4 regions of the Bradyrhizobium sp. DOA1 genome follow, and region 1 is predicted to be linked to each of the others. Evidence: riboswitches for the same ligand, from Rfam matches in the RefSeq annotation. Region 1 holds a riboswitch; each other region holds the start of a gene.
What was found. Region 1 has a riboswitch for cobalamin ahead of SE91_RS02540 (ribonucleoside-diphosphate reductase subunit alpha). Riboswitches for the same ligand answer to the same signal wherever they lie in the genome.

Region 2: another riboswitch for cobalamin. It lies ahead of SE91_RS19520 (energy-coupling factor ABC transporter permease); the one in region 1 lies ahead of SE91_RS02540 (ribonucleoside-diphosphate reductase subunit alpha).
Region 3: another riboswitch for cobalamin. It lies ahead of SE91_RS37160 (TonB-dependent receptor); the one in region 1 lies ahead of SE91_RS02540 (ribonucleoside-diphosphate reductase subunit alpha).
Region 4: another riboswitch for cobalamin. It lies ahead of SE91_RS19585 (DUF1636 family protein); the one in region 1 lies ahead of SE91_RS02540 (ribonucleoside-diphosphate reductase subunit alpha).

What each region holds. Positions count from the first base shown of each region.
Region 1 covers NZ_JXJM01000001.1:542,711-548,474, reverse strand. Annotated here, with positions in the region: gene SE91_RS02555 (carbohydrate ABC transporter permease) at 1-113, opposite strand, end outside; gene SE91_RS02550 (ABC transporter substrate-binding protein) at 199-1,578, opposite strand; gene SE91_RS02545 (HAD family hydrolase) at 2,019-2,699, opposite strand; cobalamin riboswitch at 3,387-3,600, shown strand; gene SE91_RS02540 (ribonucleoside-diphosphate reductase subunit alpha) at 3,722-5,764, shown strand, end outside.
Region 2 covers NZ_JXJM01000001.1:4,120,913-4,126,676, forward strand. Annotated here, with positions in the region: gene cobT (nicotinate-nucleotide--dimethylbenzimidazole phosphoribosyltransferase) at 1-126, opposite strand, end outside; gene cobF (precorrin-6A synthase (deacetylating)) at 137-886, opposite strand; gene SE91_RS19520 (energy-coupling factor ABC transporter permease) at 933-1,610, opposite strand; cobalamin riboswitch at 1,648-1,867, opposite strand; gene cobA (uroporphyrinogen-III C-methyltransferase) at 1,907-2,638, opposite strand; gene SE91_RS19530 (cobyrinic acid a,c-diamide synthase CobB) at 2,635-3,945, opposite strand; gene cobM (precorrin-4 C(11)-methyltransferase) at 3,945-4,727, opposite strand; gene SE91_RS19540 (cobalamin biosynthesis protein) at 4,724-5,092, opposite strand; gene SE91_RS19545 (bifunctional cobalt-precorrin-7 (C(5))-methyltransferase/cobalt-precorrin-6B (C(15))-methyltransferase) at 5,089-5,764, opposite strand, start outside.
Region 3 covers NZ_JXJM01000001.1:4,115,093-4,120,856, reverse strand. Annotated here, with positions in the region: gene cobT (nicotinate-nucleotide--dimethylbenzimidazole phosphoribosyltransferase) at 1-871, shown strand, start outside; gene SE91_RS19505 (histidine phosphatase family protein) at 864-1,436, opposite strand; cobalamin riboswitch at 1,511-1,714, shown strand; gene SE91_RS37160 (TonB-dependent receptor) at 1,905-4,178, shown strand; gene SE91_RS19495 (PepSY domain-containing protein) at 4,191-5,642, shown strand.
Region 4 covers NZ_JXJM01000001.1:4,135,066-4,140,829, reverse strand. Annotated here, with positions in the region: gene cbiB (adenosylcobinamide-phosphate synthase CbiB) at 28-969, shown strand; gene cobD (threonine-phosphate decarboxylase CobD) at 981-1,946, shown strand; gene SE91_RS19595 (cobyric acid synthase) at 1,935-3,383, opposite strand; gene cobO (cob(I)yrinic acid a,c-diamide adenosyltransferase) at 3,396-4,031, opposite strand; cobalamin riboswitch at 4,072-4,293, shown strand; gene SE91_RS19585 (DUF1636 family protein) at 4,388-4,762, shown strand; gene cobW (cobalamin biosynthesis protein CobW) at 4,759-5,764, shown strand, end outside.

The sequences.
Region 1 (5,764 bases):
ATCGCTGGAGCAATCGCGGCAATACTCCACCAGTCGAGACGCGCCGGCGCGGCGTTCTTGACCCGATCATCTTTTGACGAGGTAAGTTGACTGGCCGAAGACAGCAGCGTCACGATTGCGTCGACTCCTCGAAGGTCCATCCCACTTTATCTCTAACATGCAAAGGGGCGGCGGTTAGATTTGCCGCCCCTTTTACCCTCACATTGACGAACGGATTTCGGAGGCGAGGTCGGATAGCGTTGCCTTGACGTCAGCTCCCTTGACCATTTTCTGCATCGCCACGGCCCAGGCATTCATCGCCTCGCCAAAGCCGACGCGGGCTGTAAAGGCCAGCTGCGCCCTGTCTTGCACAGTCTTGAACGTGTCGACGAAGTTATTGAACTCAGGCTTTGCCGCGTATTCAAGCCAAGCCTTGTCGCTCCACGTCGAGGCGCGCGGAGAGTTGACGAGCTTGCCAGCGACAGCACCGTTCAGCTCGACCTGCTTTGAGGTTGCCCACTGGATGAACAGCCAGGCTGCCGCCTTCTTTTGAGAAGCAGCGTTGATCGCAAGAGACCAGATCCAGATGTTGGATTCGAAGTACTTGCCGTTCGGAGCCCGCAAGGGGGGCGTGAATGCGATCTTGCCTGAGGCGGGCTTGCCGGCCACATCATTCCAAAACCCGAACATATTAGAATCGATCGCCATCGCGGTGCGTCCTGAACTGATGCCATCGACAACTTGGTACCAGTTGTCGTTGGCAAAGGACAAAGCCGCGCATTTCTTGATCATGTCCACATAGTCCTTGTGAAACGCGATAGACTCGGGTGCATCTAGGCCTGTGTCTAGCTTTCCATTCTTGATGATGAAATCATGCACGCCGTAGGACCTGGCAATCGAGATCACAGCGGTGTGGATGCTGCTCCAAAACCGCACACCGCGCACGCCCAAAGGTGTGATCGCGGGGTCCGCAGCCCTGAGCTTCTCGCAAGCGACGGACATTTCCGGCGGCGTGGTCGGGACCTTGATGCCGTGCTTATCCAGGATGTCCTTGCGATAGAACAGCTGGATGTTCTCGAAGCCATGTGGGATGGCCCACACCTGCCCGCTTCCCGGCTCAATCTGCCCTTCCTTGACCTTCCAGGTCAGGGCATCCCGCAAGGCAGGGAAGAAATCTTTGTAGTCGTAGCCGGCCGCGGTGAGTTTAGGATCGTTTAGATAACGGTCGAGTGGCTCGAGCAATTGGCCTGGCGCAAGATCCCAGGCCGGTTGAATGCCCGTGCCCACGACGTCCCAGCTCGGCGATTTTGTGCTGAGCTGGATGGTCAGCTTGTTCCAATAGGCGTCGTCCGGATAAAGCTCGGGCGTCACTTTGATGCCGGAGAGTTTCTCGAATTCGGGCAACTGGGCCGCGACCGCATCGGCATAGAGATGAATGTCGTAGGCCCAGACGATCGATGTGCCTTCGAATTGGCGCCAGTTGATGTCGTCCGCATTAGCTTGGGTGATGGCCGCTCCGGCCAAAAGCATGGAGCAGATAAGGGCTTTCTTGATAAAATTGGCCGAATGGCCGCGCAAAACGGCGAGTGTCCTTAGCATGTTCCCCTCCGATATGGGCTCTTTGGCCCACAAACCCACGTGCCTCTCCTCTTGCAGAGGCCGCAGCGGCGCGAAGGCTAGCCGCCGCTATCAGCCGTAAGCGGCCTTTCCAGACGAAGATTGGGTAAGTTTGGGTAATGTGAGAATGACGAGCGAACTACGTCTTGGATCGGTAGGCGCGGCGGTAGCTCTCGGTGCCGGACCGTCATCGTGGCGAACCGGCTGAAAGGCGGCGCGGAATGTCATCAACCGGAATGGCCCAAGTGCGCGAACTCGCGCAGCCCTGCCGCGAGAAAACCGGCAGAATAGTTCAATTCCATTCCTAGCCGCTACAATAAACGCGACGCTCTATAACGCGCCGGTCGTGGCATTCTCAGCCTAGTGACGGCGCATGCGGCATCGCTCCAACAGGACAACAGGTATTGTTCTTTGATTATCGCTTATGCATCCCGGAAAAAGCCGTGCCCCTGCAGAATCGGCAACAGCTCGTGATGGCTGCGAATGATGTAGTCCGGTTCTGCTGCCTGCAATCGCGAATCGGAGACAAATCCGCCGGTAATGGATACGCTTATGAGCCCGAGGTCGCGAGCAATATTCGTTTCGACTGGCATATCGCCGATGATAAAGGTCGCCGAAGGCTTGATGTCATTCTCTTGAATATAGCGACGAAGCCGCTCCCCTTTGGTCATTGACTTGAACTGCGTGGCGCGGCTTTCAAAAGCGATCACCTCATTAATGTAGTCATTAATTCCAAGCCTTCGCAATTGCGATCGGAGAGGCTCGGCGATATGGTTACTCACGATGATGGACGAAGCGTCTTGCTGGCGCGCGATTTCCAGAATTCTACGAGCGCCTTCGCGCAGATCAGCTTTGCCCGCAAAATGTTCGTAGGTGTCGTGAAACATTGCACCCGCATCTCGATCCATGTCGGCAATTTCCGAGTCCGACATTCCCAGACTGCGATAGAGGATAGAAAGCGGGACATCGCAGTGGTCGCGAAACGTAGCCATATCGATAGTTCTGCGACCAAAGCGATCCAGTATTGTATTCGTCGTCTGTAGTAGCACGTGCGCATCGTCGAGCAACGTGCCATTCCAATCGAATACAAGAGCAGGTTTCATGATTCGACCTTCAGGAGTGGATTGCGCATAGGGAAGATCCGCCGTTGAATTCCGCAAGCTTCTATTCGCACGCTTCTGCCCTTCTGCCGTTAGCATCTCGAACGTGGATGATGAGAGATCGATACCATCATGCCTGCACGTTAGCGACGATACGAGAACTAGGAAGGGCGGATGGGATACGGGTTAGAGTGAGAGAAACGAGCGGGAAACATTCGACATGCTAATCTTCTTGTTGAGGAGCGCAGCCTCTGAGCGAGGATAAGTTCGGCATAGGCTACGTGAACACATCGTCTGACGATCTTAAGCAAGCGTCGTACCAGCTGCACAAACAAAGTGACTCGACCCATCTCACCGGTCATCACCGGAAAAACACGACAGTCTTGTGAAGCTGCATTGCTCTCAACTCGTCGAAGTCGCGACACGTTGTCTGGAACACGACATCGGTACTAAATAGCAAGGCTAACCGGACGGAGTACTTCCAAACTTCACTGTCCTAGAAAGGAGAGAGCCAAATTCGTGGCCGACTCGCTAACGCGGCTGCGCAAGCCTGGCCGCTCTCTCGGTGTCGATGACAACGCCCATCGGAATCAGGAGATGTCAGAAGCAGAAGCCCCTGAGATTTCAGCACTCCACAAGCAAATCCGCGCCGGTACGTTCATCAGCTGTTGACAGCGCGTCCCGAGAGTCACTACATATCGGCATCACGGTCCACTTGATTGCAAGATCTAGTGGCTAAGAGGGAAGCCGGTGAACTGCGCCTTGCGCGCGGAATTCCGGCGCTGCCCCCGCAACTGTCAGCAGCGAGCTGCTTCCGAACGACGTCACTGGTGCGACTGCGCCGGGAAGACAGGAAGTGCAACGACCTGCGAGCCAGGAGACCTGCCGTGATGATCAAAACGTCCACGGGCGGGGTGTCCCGGCGGTCGCTTGCATGCACTGTTCGGCACCTCCAGTGCCGGCGTTTTTGCAGCGCCCTTACCTACAGCCCCGTTCAAACACAACACGCATCACGGGGCCGATTGATGTCACTGAACCTACATGACGCGGACACCGCATCCGCACCCATCATCCACTTCCGTCCACAGTCACTTGCGGGTGCCTCCAGCGAGCCGGCCATGCAGATCATTCGCCGCAACGGCAAGGTGACCCCGTTTGACTCCGCCAAGATTGCGGTGGCCATGACCAAGGCCTTTCTGGCCGTCGAAGGCACCACGGCAACCGCCTCGCGCCGCGTGCATGAGAGCGTTGAGCAATTGACCGCCGAGGTCGTCGCCGCGCTGATGCGGCGCGCCAGCGAAGGACGCACTTTCCACATCGAGGATGTTCAGGATCGCGTCGAACTCGCCTTGATGCGCAGTGAGAACCACAAGGTCGCACGCGCCTATGTGTTGTATCGCGAAGAGCGCGCGCGTCAGCGAGCCCAGGAGGCAGCCGCGCAGCCGACGCCCGCCAGCGAATCGACCCTTCACGTCACCTTGGCGGATGGTTCGCGTGTCGGGCTGGATACCAGTCGCCTCGCGCTGATCATCGGCGAAGCCTGCGCCGGCCTCGATGGCGTCGCTGTGAAGCCGGTGCTGGCAGAGACCACCCGCAATCTCTACGACGGCATCTGCCAGGACGAGCTAGCGCAGGCTTTGATCATGGCAGCACGCACGCTGGTCGAGCACGAGCCAAACTATGCTTACGTCAGCGCCCGTTTGCTGCTCGACAAGCTCCGCGGCGAGGTACTCTCGCGCGTTCATGGCGTTGCGACGTCGGCTTCGCAAGCGGACATGGCGACGCGCTATGCTGAATACTTTCCGACCTATGTGAAAGTCGGGATCGCCGCCGAGCTGCTCGATCCCGAACTCGCCCGCTTCGATCTCCACAGCATAGCGGCGGCGCTGAAGCCGGAACGCGACCTGAACTTCCAGTTCCTCGGACTTCAGACGCTTTACGACCGCTACTTCCTGCATCAGCACGGCAAACGGATCGAACTGCCGCAGGCTTTCTTCATGCGCGTTGCGATGGGGCTGGCGCTGCGCGAGATCGATCGCGAGGCAAAGGCGATCGAGTTCTACGATCTATTGTCATCTTTCGACTTTATGGCCTCGACACCCACCCTGTTCAATTCTGGCACGCTGCATCCGCAGTTGTCGTCCTGCTTTCTCACCACCGTCGCCGATAATCTCGACGGCATTTTCAAATCGATCAAGGACAATGCGCTGCTCGCCAAATATTCGGGTGGCCTCGGCAATGACTGGACACCAGTTCGCGGCTTAGGCGCTCACATCAAGGGCACCAATGGCGAGAGCCAGGGCATCATCCCGTTCCTCAAAGTTGCCAACGACACCGCGATCGCCGTCAACCAGGGTGGAAAGCGCAAGGGCGCGGTCTGCGCTTACCTTGAGACTTGGCACCTCGACATCGAGGAATTCCTCGATCTTCGCAAGAACACCGGCGACGACCGCCGCCGCACCCACGACATGAACACCGCGAACTGGGTGCCGGACCTGTTCATGCAGCGCGTCGATGCCGACGGCGAGTGGACGCTGTTCTCGCCGGACGAGACGCCAGACTTGCATGACCTCTACGGCGAGACATTCAGGACGGCCTACGAGGCCTATGAAGCGAGAGCGAAGGCCGGCGGCATGCGCCTCTTTAAAACGGTGCGCGCCACCGACGTTTGGCGTCGCATGTTGACCATGTTGTTCGAAACCGGCCATCCCTGGATTACCTTCAAAGACCCCTGCAACCTGCGCTCGCCACAGCGCCACATGGGCGTGATCCATTCCTCGAATCTTTGCACCGAGATCACGCTAAACACTTCGGCCGATGAGGTCGCCGTTTGCAATCTCGGCTCCGTCAATCTGCTTAGTCATGTCGGCGCCGACGGGGTCGATCATGCCAAGCTGAAGCGGACGGTTAGGACCGCTGTGCGGATGCTCGACAACGTCATCGACATTAATTTATACACCATCCCGGAGGCGCGTCGCTCCAACATGCGCCACCGCCCGGTAGGTCTCGGCCTGATGGGCTTCCAGGAGGCGCTTCAGCTCCAGCGCATCCCGATCGCGACGGATAAG
Region 2 (5,764 bases), 3.6 Mb from region 1:
GGCGAGTTGCTCGAGCCGCCCGAGCGCGCCGGTCGGCTTCGTCAGTTGCACCTGCCGCGCCACTGCCGCCTCGCGATGAGCGGCGGAGATTTCGGGGCACTGTCGAAAGACCCATTCGGGGAGCATGCTGCCTCGCTTACGTCAGGCGCTTGAGAATGTAGCTGTCCATGATCCAGCCGTGCCGTTCGCGCGCCTCCTGCCGCAGCGCGACGATGCGCGGACCGGCCTCGGCCAGCGCGCCGGACAGGATGATCTGATCCTGCATGCCGAGATAGGCGCCCCACCAGATGTGAAGACCGGCCGGATCGAGCGACTGGAACGCGGTGCCACCGTCGAGCATCACCACCACGGTATCGACGCCTTGCGGCCAGCCGCCTTCGCGCAGGCGGCGCCCGGTCGTCACCAGGAACGGCTCGCCGATGTCGTTGAGCGGCAGCGCATGCGCCGCGCACAACGCCTGGATCGAGGTGATGCCGGGCACGACCCCGACATCAGGCAACGGCTCGAGCCGGCGCGCAATGCGCAGCGAGGAATCATAGAGCGAAGGATCGCCCCAGATCAGCAACGCGACCTTGCCGTCGCCTTCGAGATGATCTGCGATCGTCTGCGACCAGGTCGCAGCGACCGCATCGTGCCAATCATCCACGCCTTTGCGATAATCCGCCTCGCCCGCGTCCCGCACCGGAAGATCGAATTCGGCAATCCGCGTGCGCGCGCTGGTGAGCACGTCCGCGCAGATCGTCCGCCGCAAATCCGCAAGGTCGGATTTCGCCGTCCCCTTGCGCGGGATCAGGACAAGATCGGCCGCGTTGATGGCGGCGATTGCGGCGCGCGTGAGCTGCCCGGGATCGCCGCAACCGATGCCTATCAGGGAGAGCGTGAGCATGACGAGCGCAAAGGGCGGCCGCACCGGCCGCCCCTCGCTGGATCTCTTACGCCGCGTTGTGCAGGCGCGGGGTGACCAAGCCGGGCGCGGTGACGCCACGCACCGACTTCGCCAACGCCAGCACGGCAAGATCAGCCAGCGGCTCGATCACGATGACCAGCGCATAGGAGGCCGCGAAGGTCGCGATGCTGGCGAGGTTGGTCATGGCGAAGCCTGAGCCATAGAGCGCCCAGAACGCCACCCAGGCGACAACACCGGCTTGATAAGTCGTCGACAGCGCCAGCGCCTGACCGTACTTCAGATCGACATAGGCGGTGTTGCGCGGAATGATGCGCGTGGCAATCGCCTGGATCGCGAACAGCGGCACCAGCAGCGTGGTGACGTTCATGCCGTATTGCGGCAGGTCCACCGGCTCGAACAGCATGCCCTGAAGCAGCAGCCCAAAAGCGAGACCGAACGCGGCCGGCGCCGCGCCGAACAGCAGGAACAAGGTCGAGCCCAGGATGAAGTGCACCTCTGACACCCCGACCGGGAAGTGCGGCAGGATCTCGAAGAAGACGAACACGAGGGTCGTCGTGGCCAGTGTCCGCGCGGCGAACGAGCCGATGCCCTGCTCGCGCACGGTTTCGACTGCGAGCTTCAAGGCAACGCCGCCTGCGGCGATGCCGGTTGCGTAACTCAGCACGAGCTTGGCGCCCGTCACCAATCCTGGTTCGATATGCATGGCTCAGATCCTTCCTGCCGTCACACCCGACGGCCTTGGCCTCAAAACATGCACGGCCGGTCTCCTGGCTCGCGGTTCACTGGGGTTCTCCGGCCTTCCCGAGCCTCGCGGCCCAGTGGCTGATCGGAGCCCCTCACCGCTTACAGTCGCGGGGGCGGCTGGGGTTTTGGGCGCCGCAACTGGGTCCGCCCATCCCCATTCCCGATTATGCTCCGGCGCTTTGCGCCGCGTCGAGCACCATGCCTCTCTTGTGTGCCCTTTTCGCAGAGCTGGCGTCAAGGGGCGAAGCGCGACGATCATGACCGATCATCCCCCGCCAGCGCCCCGAACAGGATGACGGCAGCCGTGGAAGCGGCGCCGCCGCGCGCAAGCTGCTCGGCCAGCTCGGCAATCGTGGTGCGCACCAGCCGCTCGTCGGAACGGCCGAGGGATTCCGCGAACAGCGCCGGCGTATTCGCGGCGAGGCCGTGTTCGATCAATCTTGCGGCAAGCGCCGGAAAGGTGCGCCGGCCCATATAGACCACGGTGGTCGCCTCCGGATCGGCCAGCGCCGCCCAATTCAGGTTCGGCGGCAGCTCGCCGGTGACGTCCGCTCCAGTCAAAAACTGGACCCGCCGCGAGGTGTGGCGCCGGGTCAGGGGGATGCCAGCTTGCGCGGCGGCGACGCAGGCGGATGTGACGCCGGGAATGATCTCGTAGCCGATGCCGGCCTCGCGCAGCGTCTCCAGCTCCTCCTCGAGCCGGCCGAAAATGCCGGCATCGCCGGACTTGAGGCGCACGACACGGGCACCGGTCGCGGCATAGTCGACCAGGAGGCGGTTGACGTGGTGCTGCTTGGTCGAGGGCCGCCCTGCCCGCTTCCCCACCGCGACGAGATTGGCGCCCGGCCGGGCAAGATCGAGGATCGCGCCGGAGGCAAGGTCGTCGTAGAGCACGACGTCGGCCTCGCGCAGCCGCGCAGCCCCTTTCATCGTCAGAAGCTCGGGATCGCCGGGGCCGGCGGAGACGAAAGAGACAAAACCGCTCACCGGTCCTCCGCGATCAGATGGAAGAACGTGCCGGTGGCGTGGCCTCGCCGCGAGCCGGTCTCGGCGATGACAGCGCCGGTCGCATCGTGCACGACAGCCAATGGTATGTCGGGCTGCGCGAGGATGGTCGAGTAGTGGAACTCGTGCCCGCGCAGGCGCGCGCCAGCCTGATGTCCCGGCATCGGCGCAGCCAGTTCGGCAAGGCGATAGCCCAGATGCATGCGGCGCTTGGCAAAGCTGGTCTCCAGACCGAGCAGCCCCGTCATCTCGTGGCGGACACCGTCCGCGTCGGTCAAAGCGGCACCCAGCACCATATAGCCCCCGCATTCGCCATGCACCGGCCGCATCTCGGCAAACGATTGCAGGCTGCTGCGAAAGCGTGCATTGGCCGCGATCCTGCCGGCATGAAGCTCGGGATAGCCGCCGGGCAGCCAGCAAACGTCCGCGTTCGCGTCGGGCGCTTCATCGGCCAGCGGCGAGAACGGCACGATCTCGGCGCCGGCCGCGCGCCAGGCTTCCAGCATGTGCGGATAGACGAAGGAGAATGCCGCATCGCGGGCGAGCGCAATGCGCTGCCCCGGCGGCGTGACGTTCAGTCCATTCGCGGCCGGCTGCGGTGACCAACCCGCAGCCGCGCGCAGCACCGCGTCGAGATCGACATGCTCGGCGACGAAGCGTGCGGCTTCGTCGATCAGCTTGCCGATCTCGGCCTGCTCCTCGGCCTGCACGAGGCCAAGATGCCGCTTCGGCAGGCTGATCTCGGCATGGCGCGGCAGCGCACCGAACACGGCGATGCCGGCATCATCAAGCGCACGCCGCACGAGATCCTCGTGACGCGGGCTGGCGACGCGGTTGAGCACGACGCCGGCAAGGCGCACGCCCTTGCGGTAGTCGCGAAGGCCTGCGGCGATCGCCGCCGCGGTTTGCGCTTGTCCTGAGGGGTCGATCACCAGCACCACCGGCCAGCCCAGCATCTCCGCAATGTCAGCGGTGGCGCCGGTGCCGGAGACACCGCGCGCAGCGACACCGTCGAACAGGCCCATCGAGCCCTCGGCGAGCACGATATCGGCGTCCACACCGCGGCTGACGAGATGCGCGATAGCGCCCCGGTCCATCGCCCAGCTGTCGACATTGACGGAGGCGCGTCCCGTGGCGGCGGCATGAAAGGCGGGATCGATATAATCAGGGCCGCTCTTGAAGCACTGCACGTTGAGGCCGCGATTGCGCCAGGCGCGCGCGAGCGCCAGCGTCAGCGTGGTCTTGCCGACGCCTGAGGCCGGCGCGGAGATGACGAGGCCGGCCGCCATCACGTCGCCTCCGGAAAGCGTGGCTCGGCGCCGACCGGCCGATAGCGGCGATCGTAGTCGGCGGCATAGAGGCGGCTCTCGTCGAAATCCGCCGCGCCCAGCGTCTTGCCGACCAGGATCAGAGCGGTGCGCTCCATCTCGCCGCCCACGGCGGCATCGAGCGAGCCGAGCGTCGCGCGGACGATGCGCTGGTCCGGCCAGCTCGCGCGCCAGACGACCGCGACCGGGCAGTCCGCGCCATAATGCGGCGTCAACTCGGCCACGACCTTGTCGAGCAGATGGATCGACAGGTGGATCGCGAGCACGGCGCCGGTGGCGGCGAAGGCCGAGAGCTTTTCGCCCTCGGGCATCGCGCTGGCGCGGCCCGGCGTGCGCGTCAGCACGACCGTCTGGGTAAGGCCAGGCAGCGTCAGCTCGGTCTCCAGCGCCGCGGCAGCGGCGGAGAAGGACGGCACGCCCGGCGTGACCGTGTAGGGAATGCCGAGCGCGCGCAGGCGACGGAGTTGCTCGCCCATCGCCGACCAGATCGAGAGATCGCCGGAATGCAGGCGCGCCACATCCTTGCCCTGCGCATGCGCGGCGGCGATCTCCGCAATGATCTCGTCGAGCGACAGCGGCGCGGTGTTGACGATGCGCGCCCCTCGCGGGCAATGCGCCAGCACGCCCTCCGGCACCAGCGATCCCGCATAGAGGCAGACCGGCGAGGCTGCGATCAGATCGCGGCCGCGCAAGGTCAGGAGATCAGCGGCGCCCGGTCCGGCGCCGATGAAATGCACGGTCATGCGCCGTCTCCTTCGGCGATCGCCGCGGTCGCGGTGCGATCCTGCGAGACCACTCGCGTCGCAATCAGGCGTGCGCGAGGGCCGGCGGCTGCCAGCGCTACGGCTTCGGCCACCGATCCGGTGCCGAAGTTTTCCGCGATGCGCATCGACTGTGTCGGCGTATTTATGCCAGCCAGCGCTTCTGCGGGAATGGCTCTGATCGGCACGCCGCATTCATGCGCAAGCCGCTTCAACGCCTGCGCGTCAGCCTTGTCGCTGACGGTGGCGACCGCAGCAAGGCCATCGGGACCGCCGGCGGCCAGCAACGCGTCGCGCAGCGCGGCCAGCGTCACATCCTGCCTGAATCCGAATCCGGCGACCTTCATCGGACCGCACTCCACTGCACGAGCGGCCGCACCGCCCCCCAGGATCGGTAGCGGCCGAGTGGCGCTGCATACGAAATGTCGACCCGCATCAGGCCGCCGCCGTGGCGCTGATGCAGCTCGCCGAGCAGCGATTCCGTCTCCAGCGTGACTGAATGTGCAACCAGCCGCGCACCCGGCGCGAGTTGCGACCAGACTGTATCGAACATCGCGCGATCGAGACCGCCACCGATGAAGACGGCATCTGGTGCGTCCAGCCCGGCAATAGCTTCCGGCGCCCTTCCCGTGATGACGGTGATCCGGTGCGTTAATCCGAACGCAGCTGCATTGCTGCGGATGTTCGCAACGCGATCCTCGCGCACCTCGATTGCGCTCGCTACCCCACCGCACAGCGCCCACTCCACGGAGACCGAGCCTGAGCCCGCGCCGATATCCCACAGCCGCTCACCGGCACGCGGAGCCAGCGCCGAAAGTGCGAGTGCGCGCACCGGCCGCTTGGTGATCTGGCCGTCATGGACGAAGAGATCGTCCGGCAGACCCGAGCTGCGGGGGATCCCCTGTGTGCCCCTCGCCTCCACCGCGACTGCGACCAGATTTCCAGCGAGATCACCAGCAAAGTCCTTGGCCCGATACTCCCGGACATTTTCACGCGGTCCGCCGAGCTCGGCGAGAGCC
Region 3 (5,764 bases), 3.6 Mb from region 1:
CATCGTCTTCGCCGGCGATCACGGTATCGTCGCGCAGGGCGTCTCGGCCTATCCGCAGGAAGTGACCATCGCCATGATGGCGAATTTTGCCTCCGGCGGCGCCGCGATCTCGGTCCTGGCGCGCGAGCTCGGCTCCAGCCTGGAGGTGGTCGACGCCGGCACACTGGCGTCAGAGGAGATGACGGGCGTCGTTACGGACAAGCCGCGCTCTGGCACGCGTGATTTCAGTGCCGAAGCTGCACTCACGCCTGTCGAGTTGGCATTCGCATTCGACGCGGGTCAACGCGCCGTCGCGCGCGCAGCCGCCAATCAGCCTGATCTGCTGATCTTCGGCGAGATGGGCATCGGCAACACCACGGCGTCGGCGGCGATTGCGGCAAGCCTGCTCGGCATCAGTGCCGAGGAAATCGCCGGCAGCGGCACCGGCATCGATGCCGCCGGCCGCGCGCACAAGGCGCGTGTGATCGACGCCGCGATCGCGCGCCATGGCACTGCGGGGGCGTCGCCCGAAAAAATCTTACGCGCGGTCGGCGGTCTCGAGATCGCGGCGATCTCAGGCGCGATCATCGCAGCCGCGCAAGCCCGCATTCCCGTTTTGATCGACGGCTTCATTGTCTCGGTCGCGGCGCTGGCGGCGGTGCGGCTCAATCTGTCGTGCCGGCCGTTCCTGCTGCCGTCGCACCAATCGGCGGAGCAGGGGCATCGGCTGGTGCTGCGCGCGCTCAACGTTCAGCCGCTGATCAGCCTCGATCTCAGGCTCGGCGAAGGCTCCGGCGCTGCGATCGCGCTACCGCTGGTGCGCCTCGCCTGCAGCCTCCACAACGGCATGGCGACGTTTGCGCAGGCCAATGTGCCTGATAGACCTAGCTGACACGCTGATTGACGGAAACGATGCGCCAGCCGCTCGCGAGCCGATCGATCCGGCTGAGCGACAGCGGATCGATCACGAAGCGGAGCGCGGCTTCGGGCGTGAGATCGAGCGCGATGCACAGCGCCGCGCGGATCGTGCCGGAATGCACGACGAGCGCCGCGAAGCCCGGGCCGATCCGCGAGAGTCCAAGCCGGACACGCGCGACCTGATCCTCAAAACTCTCGCCACCCGGCGGCCGCCCGCGCGCCGGATCGCCCCAGAACCGCGTATAGGCCTCCTCGCCCTCTGCGCTGATGTCGTCATGCCGACGGCCGGTCCATTCGCCAAAATCCTGCTCGCTGAATTCAGTCATCAACTCGGGCACGAGCCCCAGCGCCTGCGCGGTCTCGACCGTGCGCCGCGACGGGCTGGCATAGCTCGCGGCGTCTTTCGGCAGGCGCTGCCGTAGGGCCTGCAACTGCGCGAAATCGCCGAGATCAGCCGGCGCGTCGGCCGCATGGATCGTCCCCTTGATGCCGTCGACCGGCGCATGCCGTATCAGCCAGAGGAAGGTCTCACTTTCCATGTGCTCGTCTCCAAGGAAGTTGGTCAGTGTGGCCACAGCGCCGCAACTCGCACATTGACTCTGTCTCCACGGCAATCCTAGATGCTCGCGACGGTTTTCCCGAGAGGGAATGAAAAGGGAATGCGGTGCGGGGCAGATTGTCCCCAATGCCGCGGCTGCCCCCGCAACTGTAAGCGGTGAATCCTTCGTCGGAAAGCCACTGGGTCCTCGGTCCCGGGAAGGCGACGAAGCGGTCACGACCCGCGAGCCAGGAGACCTGCCGTCAGCCGTGGTCACACGCGAAGATGTCGGTCGGGGAGTACAGACATTCGGCTTCATCGGACGGCTGACAAGCCCAGGATGAGACCTCGTTCGCGGTGACGTGCCACTGACGTCATACCGAGGCCCAACGTGTCTTCCATCCCTAGTGCACGACTCCGCAAGTTCCTGTTCGCCTCTGCATCCCTTACGTCGCTCGCCCTTGTCGATATGCCGACCGCCCTGGCGCAACAGGCGCGCGAGCTGCTGCCGCCGGTCGAAGTGTCGCCCGCTCAATCCCGCAAACAGGCAAGGCCAGTCGGTCGGGAGGCGCAGAGCGCACGCCGTGCGCCTGCGCGCCGGCCGGCAACCGCAGCACCAAAGCCCGTCGTCCCGACTGCCGCGGCGCCAACGCCGCTCAACAGCAATGCGGTGGCTGAAAGCGCCTCGCGGCTCGGCCTTACGGTGCGGCAGACCCCCGCGACCGTCGAGGTGATCTCGGCCGAAACCATGCGCGAGCAGGGCTATCGCACCGTGTCCGAGGTGGCGCAAGGCGCGGTCGGCGTTACCTCCGGCGACAACCCGGCCGAACCTTCGGCCTTCTCCATGCGCGGCTTCACCAACAGCCAGATCAACACGCTCTACAACGGCATCAAGATCGGCCCACAGAACATGACCTCGCGGATCGTCGACACCGCCAATCTGGAGGCGGTGGAATTTTTGAAGGGCCCGGCCTCGCTGATGTCGGGCGAGGGCGCCGCGGGCGGCGCCATCAACTTCGTCACCAAGCAGCCGTACACCGGACCTGTCCGGAACGAAGCCAATTTCTCCTGGGACTCGCTGAACTCGTTCCGCGCCCATTACGGGTCGGGCGGCAGCACCAATGTTCAAGGCCTTGACTACCGCTTCGACATCAGCCGCTCCACGCTCAACGGGTTTGCCGACGACACCAACGTCAAGACGTTCGGCACGTCCGGCCAGCTCAACTATCGCGTCTCCGACAGCCTCGAGATATGGGGCGCGATCGAGTATCGCGAGGATCGCTCCAAAGCCTATTGGGGTGCACCGCTCGTGCCGGTCGCGTTCAGCGGCTCGCATGCCACGAGCGGCATCGTCTCCGGCAATTACGTCTCGAACTACAACGGAACCAATCTCGGGCCCGTCACCATCGACGACCGCACCTTCAACACCAACTACAACGTGCTCGACAATCGCAACGTGGCGCAGGAGGTCTGGCTGCGCGGTGGCTTCGAGCTGAAGCTGGCGCCTGACCTGACGCTGAAGAGCCAGGCCTATGGCTATGGCGCGGAACGGACCTGGTTCAACAACGAGATCGAGGCATTCAACTCCACCACCAACCTGGTCGATCGCGAGCGCTTCTATGTCGCACACAGCCAGCGTCTGGTCGGCAACATCACCGACCTGATCTGGGATGCGAATATTGCAGGCTTCGACAATCGGCTGGTGACGACGCTCTCGTCGAGCTACCTCGATTTCGTCAGGCCGGGCGCGGCAAACTTTCCCGGCGATTCTGTTTCGCTGGTCGATCCCAACCGTGGCTTTTACGGCCTGCTCACGACACAGCAGCAGACGGCGCGCATCGACAATCAGGCGCTGTCCTTCGAAGACCGGCTGAAGCTGACGCGCAGCTTCGCCCTGATCGGCGGCTTGCGCGTCGAGCATATCGGGCTCGATCGCAATTCGACCGACGTCAACGGCCTGGTGAAGGCGGGCTTTCCCTTCACGAAGGACTGGGCCCCGGTCACGGGACGCATCGGCTACACCTGGGAGGCCATTCCCGGCCTGACCTTCTACAGCCAGTACGCCACCGGCGCCGACGTCGCAGCCAACAACATCTTCCTGCTCACGCCCACTCAGCCGCTCGATCTGACCACCGCGCGCACCTACGAGACCGGCGTCAAGCACCTGTTCTGGGACAACCGGGCAGAGTGGTCGTTCTCCGCCTACGACATTCTGCGTAAGAACGTCTATGCCGCGGCCGGCGGCATGCAGCTCAACATCGCGGGCCGGCAGGAATCCAAGGGCGTCGAACTCGCCGCCTCGGTGCGGCCGATCGAGCCGTTGCGTCTCTGGGGCAACATCGCCTATGTCGATGCGCGCTATGCCGACTACAATTTCACCGGCGGTTCGTTCTCGGGCAACACGCCACCGAACGTACCGCGCATCGTCGCGAATGCCGGCGCGTCGTACCGATTTTTCACGCCCTGGCCGGTGGAGCTCGGCATCATCGGCCGCCACGTCGGCGACCGTTACAACACGGACGCGAACGTCGTGACGATGAAGGCCTACACGGTCGCCGACGTCTATGCCTTCGTCGACATCCCCAGAACGGTGTTCAATGCCGTCGACCAGGCCCGCCTGACCTTCCGCGTGCGCAACATCACCGACAAGCGCTACGCGATCTGGGGCGATCCGTTCTATCCCGATCAGATCCTGCTTGGTGCGCCGCGGACCTACGAGATCTCGGCGGCATTCAAATGGTGAGGCCGTGAGCGCATGATGAGCGTGATCGTCCTGTTGCACCGCTGGCTCGGGATCGCGTTCTGCCTGCTGTTCGCGATGTGGTTCGCGACCGGAATCGTGATGCACTTCGTTCCGTTTCCGTCCCTGACGGAAGCCGAGCGGTTTGCCGGGCTCGTGCCCCTCGATGGCAACGCAACTAGGATATCTGTCGCAGACGCCGTGGCGGCGAGCGGCATCGCGGATGCCACGCGTGTTCGGCTGATCCAGCGGAGCGATGGTGCGGTCTATATCGTGTCGGGACCATCCCGTTCGCGCGCGGTCCATGCTTCCGACGGCCGGGATGCATCGGTGACATCCGGCGATGTCGTACTCACCATTGCGCAAGTTCATGCCCGACAGCGCGGGCTCGACGCCGCACGCGCCGCGATCGTCGCGCGATCGGACTACGATCAATGGAGCGTGCCGAACGGTTTCGATCGCCACAGGCCCCTGTTTCGCGGCGCTCTCGGCGATGCCGCGGGAACGGAATTCTACGTCTCGTCGCTTACCGGCGAGGTCGTTCTCGATACGACGCGCAGCGAGCGCGGCTGGAATCTCGTCGGCAGCGTGCTGCACTGGATCTATCCGACGGTTCTGCGCAGCAATTGGTCTCTGTGGGACCGCGTGGTCTGGACCTTGTCGCTGCTGGCCCTGATCGCGGCCGTGCTAGGGACGGTGCTCGGGATCGCGCGGGTCAGGTTTCGCAACGGGCAGATCTCCACGCCTTACCGCGGTTGGCATGCGCTGCATCACCTGATCGGCCTCGCAGCGACGATCTTCATCCTATCCTGGATCTTCAGCGGCTGGCTGTCGATGGATCACGGCCGGCTGTTCTCACGCGGGCAATTGACCCCGACCGAGGCCGGTGTGTTCGACGCCGCGCCGTCGTGGAGCGATGCCGCATCGCTCGATCGGCAAGCAATATCGCCGTCGGCGCGCGAGATCGAATGGTTCGCCTTTGGCGGCCGTGTCTATCGGCGCGATCGGATCGCGCTCGGCCGCCAGACGTTGATCGGGGCAGGGGATGCGCCGCGTGATGGACCGGCGGGATTCCTGGGCATGTACGAGGTTCAGGCACTTGCGGGGCGCCTTGCAGCCGGATGCGGCACGCCGTTCGCCCTCCTTGATGATGACGACTATCCAGCGCGATCCACAATGCCGGGTGCACCGGTCTACCGCATGCATTGCGATGGCGGCCTCTGGTTCGACATCGATGGCGCCGACGGGCGCGTGCTGCAAAGGCTGGATGCGTCGCGACGGGCTTATCGCTGGGCCTACAGCGCGCTGCACACGTTCGACGTTCCGGCCCTTATGGCACGCCCCTTTCTGCGCGACGTCCTGATCGTCGGCCTCTGCACGCTCGGGCTGGTGTTCTCCATCACCGGCATCGTCATCGGCTGGCGCCGCTTGCGCAATCGGACAATCCCCAAGAGGAAAAAGCCCTGACCCGGCGCGCGGGACGATGCGCCGTTTGCTCACGGCAGCGTCAGCAAGGACGCGCGAGTCCCACCCCAAATCGCGCTGGCGAAGGCGGAATTAGTGGCATACCATTTGCAAGCCAATGGGCT
Region 4 (5,764 bases), 3.6 Mb from region 1:
GCAACAGGGGCGGGACAGGAGGCAGGTGTGGGCTTTGCGGGCGCGATGGTGGTTGCGATGGCGGTGGATGCCCTTCTGGGCTGGCCGGGCGCGCTGTTCGCGCGGATCGGCCATCCCGTGACCTGGCTGGGCCGGCTCATTGCTGCGATCGACACCGCCTGGAATCGAGCATCCGATCCGCCATGGCTTCGCCGCGCCGCGGGTATTGCCGGAGCGCTCGTGGTGATCGCGGTCTCCGTCGCGCTCGGCTGGATGCTTCAGTCATGGCTTCCATGGAGCTGGATCCAGCTCGCGCTCGTCGGCATCCTGGCCTGGCCACTGGTGGCGCAGCGCTCGCTGCATGATCATGTCGCGGCCGTTGCGAGGCCGTTGAGCGCGGGCGACATCGCCGCAGCACGCGAGGCGGTCTCGCGCATCGTCGGGCGCGATCCCGCAACGCTCGATGAAGCCGGCATCGCGCGTGCAACGATCGAGAGCCTCGCCGAGAACGCATCCGACGGCATCGTGGCGCCGGTGTTCTGGGGCGCGCTGTTCGGCCTGCCTGGCATTTTCGGCTACAAGGCGATCAACACGCTGGACTCCATGATCGGCCATCGCAGCGAGCGCTACGAGGCGTTCGGCTGGGCCGCGGCGCGCATCGACGATGTCGCCAATTTCATTCCGGCGCGCCTGACCGGATTCTTGTTCGTGCTGCTGGCGCCGCGGCGATCCGAGGCGCTGTCCTGCATGACGCGCGATGCGCGACGTCATCGCTCGCCCAACGCCGGCTGGCCCGAAGCAGCCATGGCGGGCGCGCTTCGAGTGCGGCTCAGCGGCCCGCGCATCTATCACGGCAGCATCACCAACGAGCCCTGGCTCAACGAAGGCGCGCGCGATCCGCTTGCCGCCGACATCGGCGAGGGGCTGGCGGTGTATCGCCGCGCCATGCTGCTGCTCGCCGGCGTGCTTGCGATCCTGGCCTTCGCGTGAAACAACGGGGCATGCGCGAGCACGGTGGAAATCTCGATCTGGCCCAGCAGCGTTTTGGCGGGCGCGCGGAGGATTGGATTGATCTCTCGACGGGGATCAACCGGCTGCCTTACCCCCTGGGCGAGGTGAGTTCGCGCGCTTGGACTGCGCTGCCGTCGCGCGCCGAGATCGAGACATTGCATCAGGCGGCACGACACGCCTATCGCACGAACGCGCCGGTTGTTGCCATGGGCGGTGCACAGGCCGCCATTCAATCGCTGCCACAACTCGCGCCGCCCGGCCGCGCGCGCATCCTCGCGCCGACCTACAACGAATATGCCGGGGTGCTGTTGGCCGCGGGCTGGGACGTGCAGGAAGCCAGCGAGCCCGACGCACTGGCGGGCGCGGATCTTGCCATCATCGTCAATCCCAATAATCCCGATGGTCGGAGCTCTGCGCCACAAGATTTGCTCGCACTACTGCCGCGCGTCGGCCGTCTCGTCATCGACGAGAGCTTTGCGGACGCACTTCCGCAGCTGTCGCTCGCGCCGCAGGCGGATCGGCCGGGATTGCTGATCTTGCGCTCGTTCGGAAAATTTTACGGACTTGCCGGCTTGCGGCTGGGTTTTGCTATCGGCAACGCAGACGATATCGGCAAGCTCGCGGCGCTGTCGGGTCCATGGCCGGTCTCGGGCGCGGCGATCGCAATCGGCAGCCGCGCCTTGCGTGACGATGCCTGGGCCGAGGCCACGTCAGCGCGACTTGTTCGCGATTGTGGACGTCTCGATGAGATGGCGCGCGGGAAGGGCTGGACGCTCGTTGGTGGTGCGTCGCTATTTCGGCTGTACGAAACGCCCGACGCACTGGTCGCCCAGGAAAAGCTCGCGCGTGGCCAGATCTGGTCCCGCGTCTTCGCGCAGAACCCGCCATGGCTACGCCTCGGGCTTCCCGGCAGCGAAGTTGAATGGACGCGTCTTGCCGAAGTTCTAGCGCGCTAGCGCGAGCAGGCCGTCGACGTCGAGATGCTTCCCGATGTGATCGGCGAGGGCATCGAGCGCGCTCTCGACTCTTGCATGATAAGGCTGGTTTCCTGCGGGAATGTCGAGCTTGGCGAGATACGCCTTGCGGAATTCGTCGGACGTGAACAGGCCGTGCAGATAGCTGCCCTGCACACGGCCATCGCGCGAGATCGCGCCTTCCGGCTCATCATTCAGCTTCGCAAATGGCCGGGCGCGATCGGGCCCGTCGGTGCGGCCGATGTGGATTTCATAGGCTTCGATCGGCTGCTCTGTGGCGGCATGCACGGCTGCAACGCGTGTCAGCGTCTTCTGCGGATTCATCACCGTCTCGACATCCAACAGCCCGAGGCCGGGCGTGTCACCCGCGGGGCCCTCGATCCCGTCAGGATCAGAAACGCTGTGCCCCAGCATCTGATAGCCGCCACAGAGGCCGAGCACGTGGCCACCCCTGCGGTGATGCGCGAGGAGATCGATGTCCCAGCCCTGCGCGCGCAGGAAGGCGAGATCTCCGCGTGTGGATTTGGAGCCGGGGATGATGACGAGGCGGACGTCGCCCGGAATGGCTTCGCCCGGACGCACCATCACGAGATCGACGCCAGCTTCGAGCTTGAGCGGATCGAGATCGTCGAAATTGGCGATCCGCGATAGCGCGAGACAGGCGATCTTGCATTGGCCCGGCTTGCGCGCGTCGCTCAGGCCCAGCGCATCCTCGGCCGGCAGTTCGCCGGCGCGCGCGAACCAGGGCAACACGCCAAGCCCGCGCCAGGCGGTCGTCTGCTCGATCAACTTGTAGCCGTCGTCGAACAGCGTGGGATCGCCGCGGAACCTGTTGATGACGAAGCCCTGGATCATCGCGGCATCGTCGGGGTCGATCACCGTCTTGATGCCGACGAGCTGGGCGATGACGCCGCCGCGGTCGATGTCGCCGACCAGAACGACCGGCACGTCCGCCTTGCGCGCAAAGCCCATATTGGCGATGTCGGCCTTGCGCAAATTCACCTCGGCCGGGCTGCCGGCGCCTTCGACCAGCACGAGATCGGCGCGCGCCTTCAGGCGCTCAAAACTCTCCAGCACCGCGCCCATCAGTGACGGCTTCATCGCGGCGTAGTCGCGTGCGCGAGCGGTCGCGATGCGCTTTCCATGCACGATCACCTGCGCGCCGACATCGGTCTCGGGCTTCAGCAGCACCGGATTCATGTCGGTGTGCGGCTCGACGCCGGCGGCGAGCGCCTGCAGCGCCTGGGCGCGGCCGATCTCGCCGCCATCGACGGTGACGGCCGCGTTGTTCGACATGTTCTGCGGCTTGAACGGGAGCACGCGCAGGCCGCGCCGCGTGAAGGCGCGCGCAAGGCCCGCGACGATGAGCGATTTGCCCACGTCAGAGCCGGCCCCCTGGATCATCAATGCGCGCGCCATTGCGAGATCGTCTCAGAACTCGACGCCGGCCTGCGCCTTGATGCCGGAGCGGAAGGGATGCTTGACCAGCGTCATCTCCGTGACGAGGTCGGCGATCTCGATCAGCTCGTCCTTGGCGTTGCGCCCGGTGAGCACGACATGCGTCATCTCGGGCTTCTGCGTCGTCAGGAACTCGACCACCTCGGCGATGTCGAGGTAGTCGTAGCGCAGCGCGATGTTGATCTCGTCCAGCACGACCATGCGCAGGTTCGCATCGCGGATCAGCTCCTTGGCCTTCTCCCAGCCGGCGCGCGCGGCGGCGATGTCGCGAGCGCGGTCCTGTGTCTCCCAGGTGAAGCCTTCGCCCATCGCATGGAACTGGCAGAGGTCGCCGAAATGGCCGGTGAGCAGCCGACGCTCGCCGGTATCCCATGCGCCCTTGATGAACTGCACCACCGCGCAGGGAAAGCCATGGGCGACGCAGCGGACGATCATGCCGAAGGCCGAGGAGGACTTGCCCTTGCCGGCGCCGGTGTGGACAATGATGAGGCCTTTTTCGCCGCTCTTGGTCGCCATGATCTTGTCGCGGGCGGCCTTCTTCTTCGCCATTTTCTGGGCGTGGCGGGCGTCGGTTTCCTCGCCCGTTTGGGTCTCCGGTTCAGGCGTCATCGGTCCCGGTCCTTCGGCTTGACAAGTGGCGGCCGGCGGCAAATGGTGGGCCGGCGTTGGTTCCTGTCCTATGACAGGCGAAGAGGGAATGCGATAGGGTCCGAATCGGCAAGATTTGGGTCCAAAATGCAGCCGCCCCCGCGACCGTGACCGGAGAGATGCCCGAAGCCACTGACTCCCGAGAGGGAATCGGGAAGGCGGGGATCGAAGGGCAAAGCCCTGCTCCGCAAGCCGGGAGACCTGCCAGCGCGGACGATTTTGGACCGGCGGACGGGGTGTTCCGCGACGGGGAAACGGGCCTTTCGAATGCGGTCCGTGCGCCTCTTCGCCTCCCGCTGTTTATTCTGGAAGAGGCGATGACGGTTACACTTCACGTCTGCATTACCTGTCGCGCCGGCCAGACGCTCGGCGAGGGCGAGACCACGCCCGGCAAGCGCCTGCATGGCGCGATCCTTGACGCCGGCGTGCCCGACGGCGTCCATGTGGTTCCCGTCGAGTGCCTCTCGGCCTGCAGCCAGGGCTGCTCGGTCGCGCTGACCGCGCCTGGCCGTTGGTCCTATGTCTATGGCCGCTTGTCGGATGCAAATGCACGTGACGTGGTCGCCGGCGCTGCGGCCTATGCGGCCGCGCCCGACGGGCTCGTGCCCTGGCGCAGCCGGCCCGAAATCTTCCGCAAGCAATCGCTTGCCCGCATTCCCCCGATTCCCGCCGTGCCGGAGGCCGCCGAATGAACTCGCTCGCAAAAGTCCCGGTGACGGTGGTCACCGGTTTCCTCGGCTCCGGCAAGACGACGCTGATCCAGCATCTGCTCGCCAATCCCGGCGGCAAGAAGCTTGCAGTGCTCGTCAACGAGTTCGGCAGCGAGGGCGTCGATGGCGAGATCCTGAAATCCTGCGCGGACGCGAACTGCCCGGAAGAGAACATCGTCGAACTCGCCAATGGCTGCATCTGCTGCACCGTCGCCGACGATTTCATTCCGACCATGGAGCAGCTTTTGGCGCGGCCCGTGAAGCCCGATCACATCCTGATCGAGACGTCGGGCCTGGCACTGCCGAAGCCGCTTTTGAAGGCGTTCGACTGGCCGGAGATCCGTTCGCGCATCACGGTCGACGGCGTGATCGCGCTGGCCGATGCCGAAGCCGTCGCGGCCGGCCGTTTCGCGCCGGATCCGGCTGCGGTGGAAGCACAGCGCGCGGCGGACGAGAATCTCGATCACGAGACGCCGCTGTCGGAAGTGTTCGAGGACCAGATCGCCTGCGCCGACATCGTGCTGCTGACCAAGGCCGATCTTGCGGGCACGGCGGGAATCGAAGCGGCCAAGGCCGCGATCACCGCCGAGATGCCGCGCCCCGTGCCGATGCTGCCGGTCACTGACGGTGCAATCGATGCGCGCGTCATTCTCGGGCTCGGCGCTGCCGCGGAGAACGATCTCGCGGCGCGTCCATCGTATCATGACGGCGAGGAGGAGCACGAGCATGACGACTTCGCGTCCGTTGTGATCGACCTTCCGGAGGTCTCGGACATTGACGCGCTCGTGGCATCCGTCCAGAAGCTGGCGCGCGAGCAGAATGTGCTGCGCACCAAGGGCTATATCGCGGTTGCGGGCAAGCCTATGCGCCTGTTGCTGCAGGCGGTCGGCGAGCGCGTACGCCACCAGTTCGACAAGCCCTGGGGCGCGGGTGTCAGGCAGTCGAAACTCGTCGTGATCGGCGAGCACGGCGATATCGATGAAG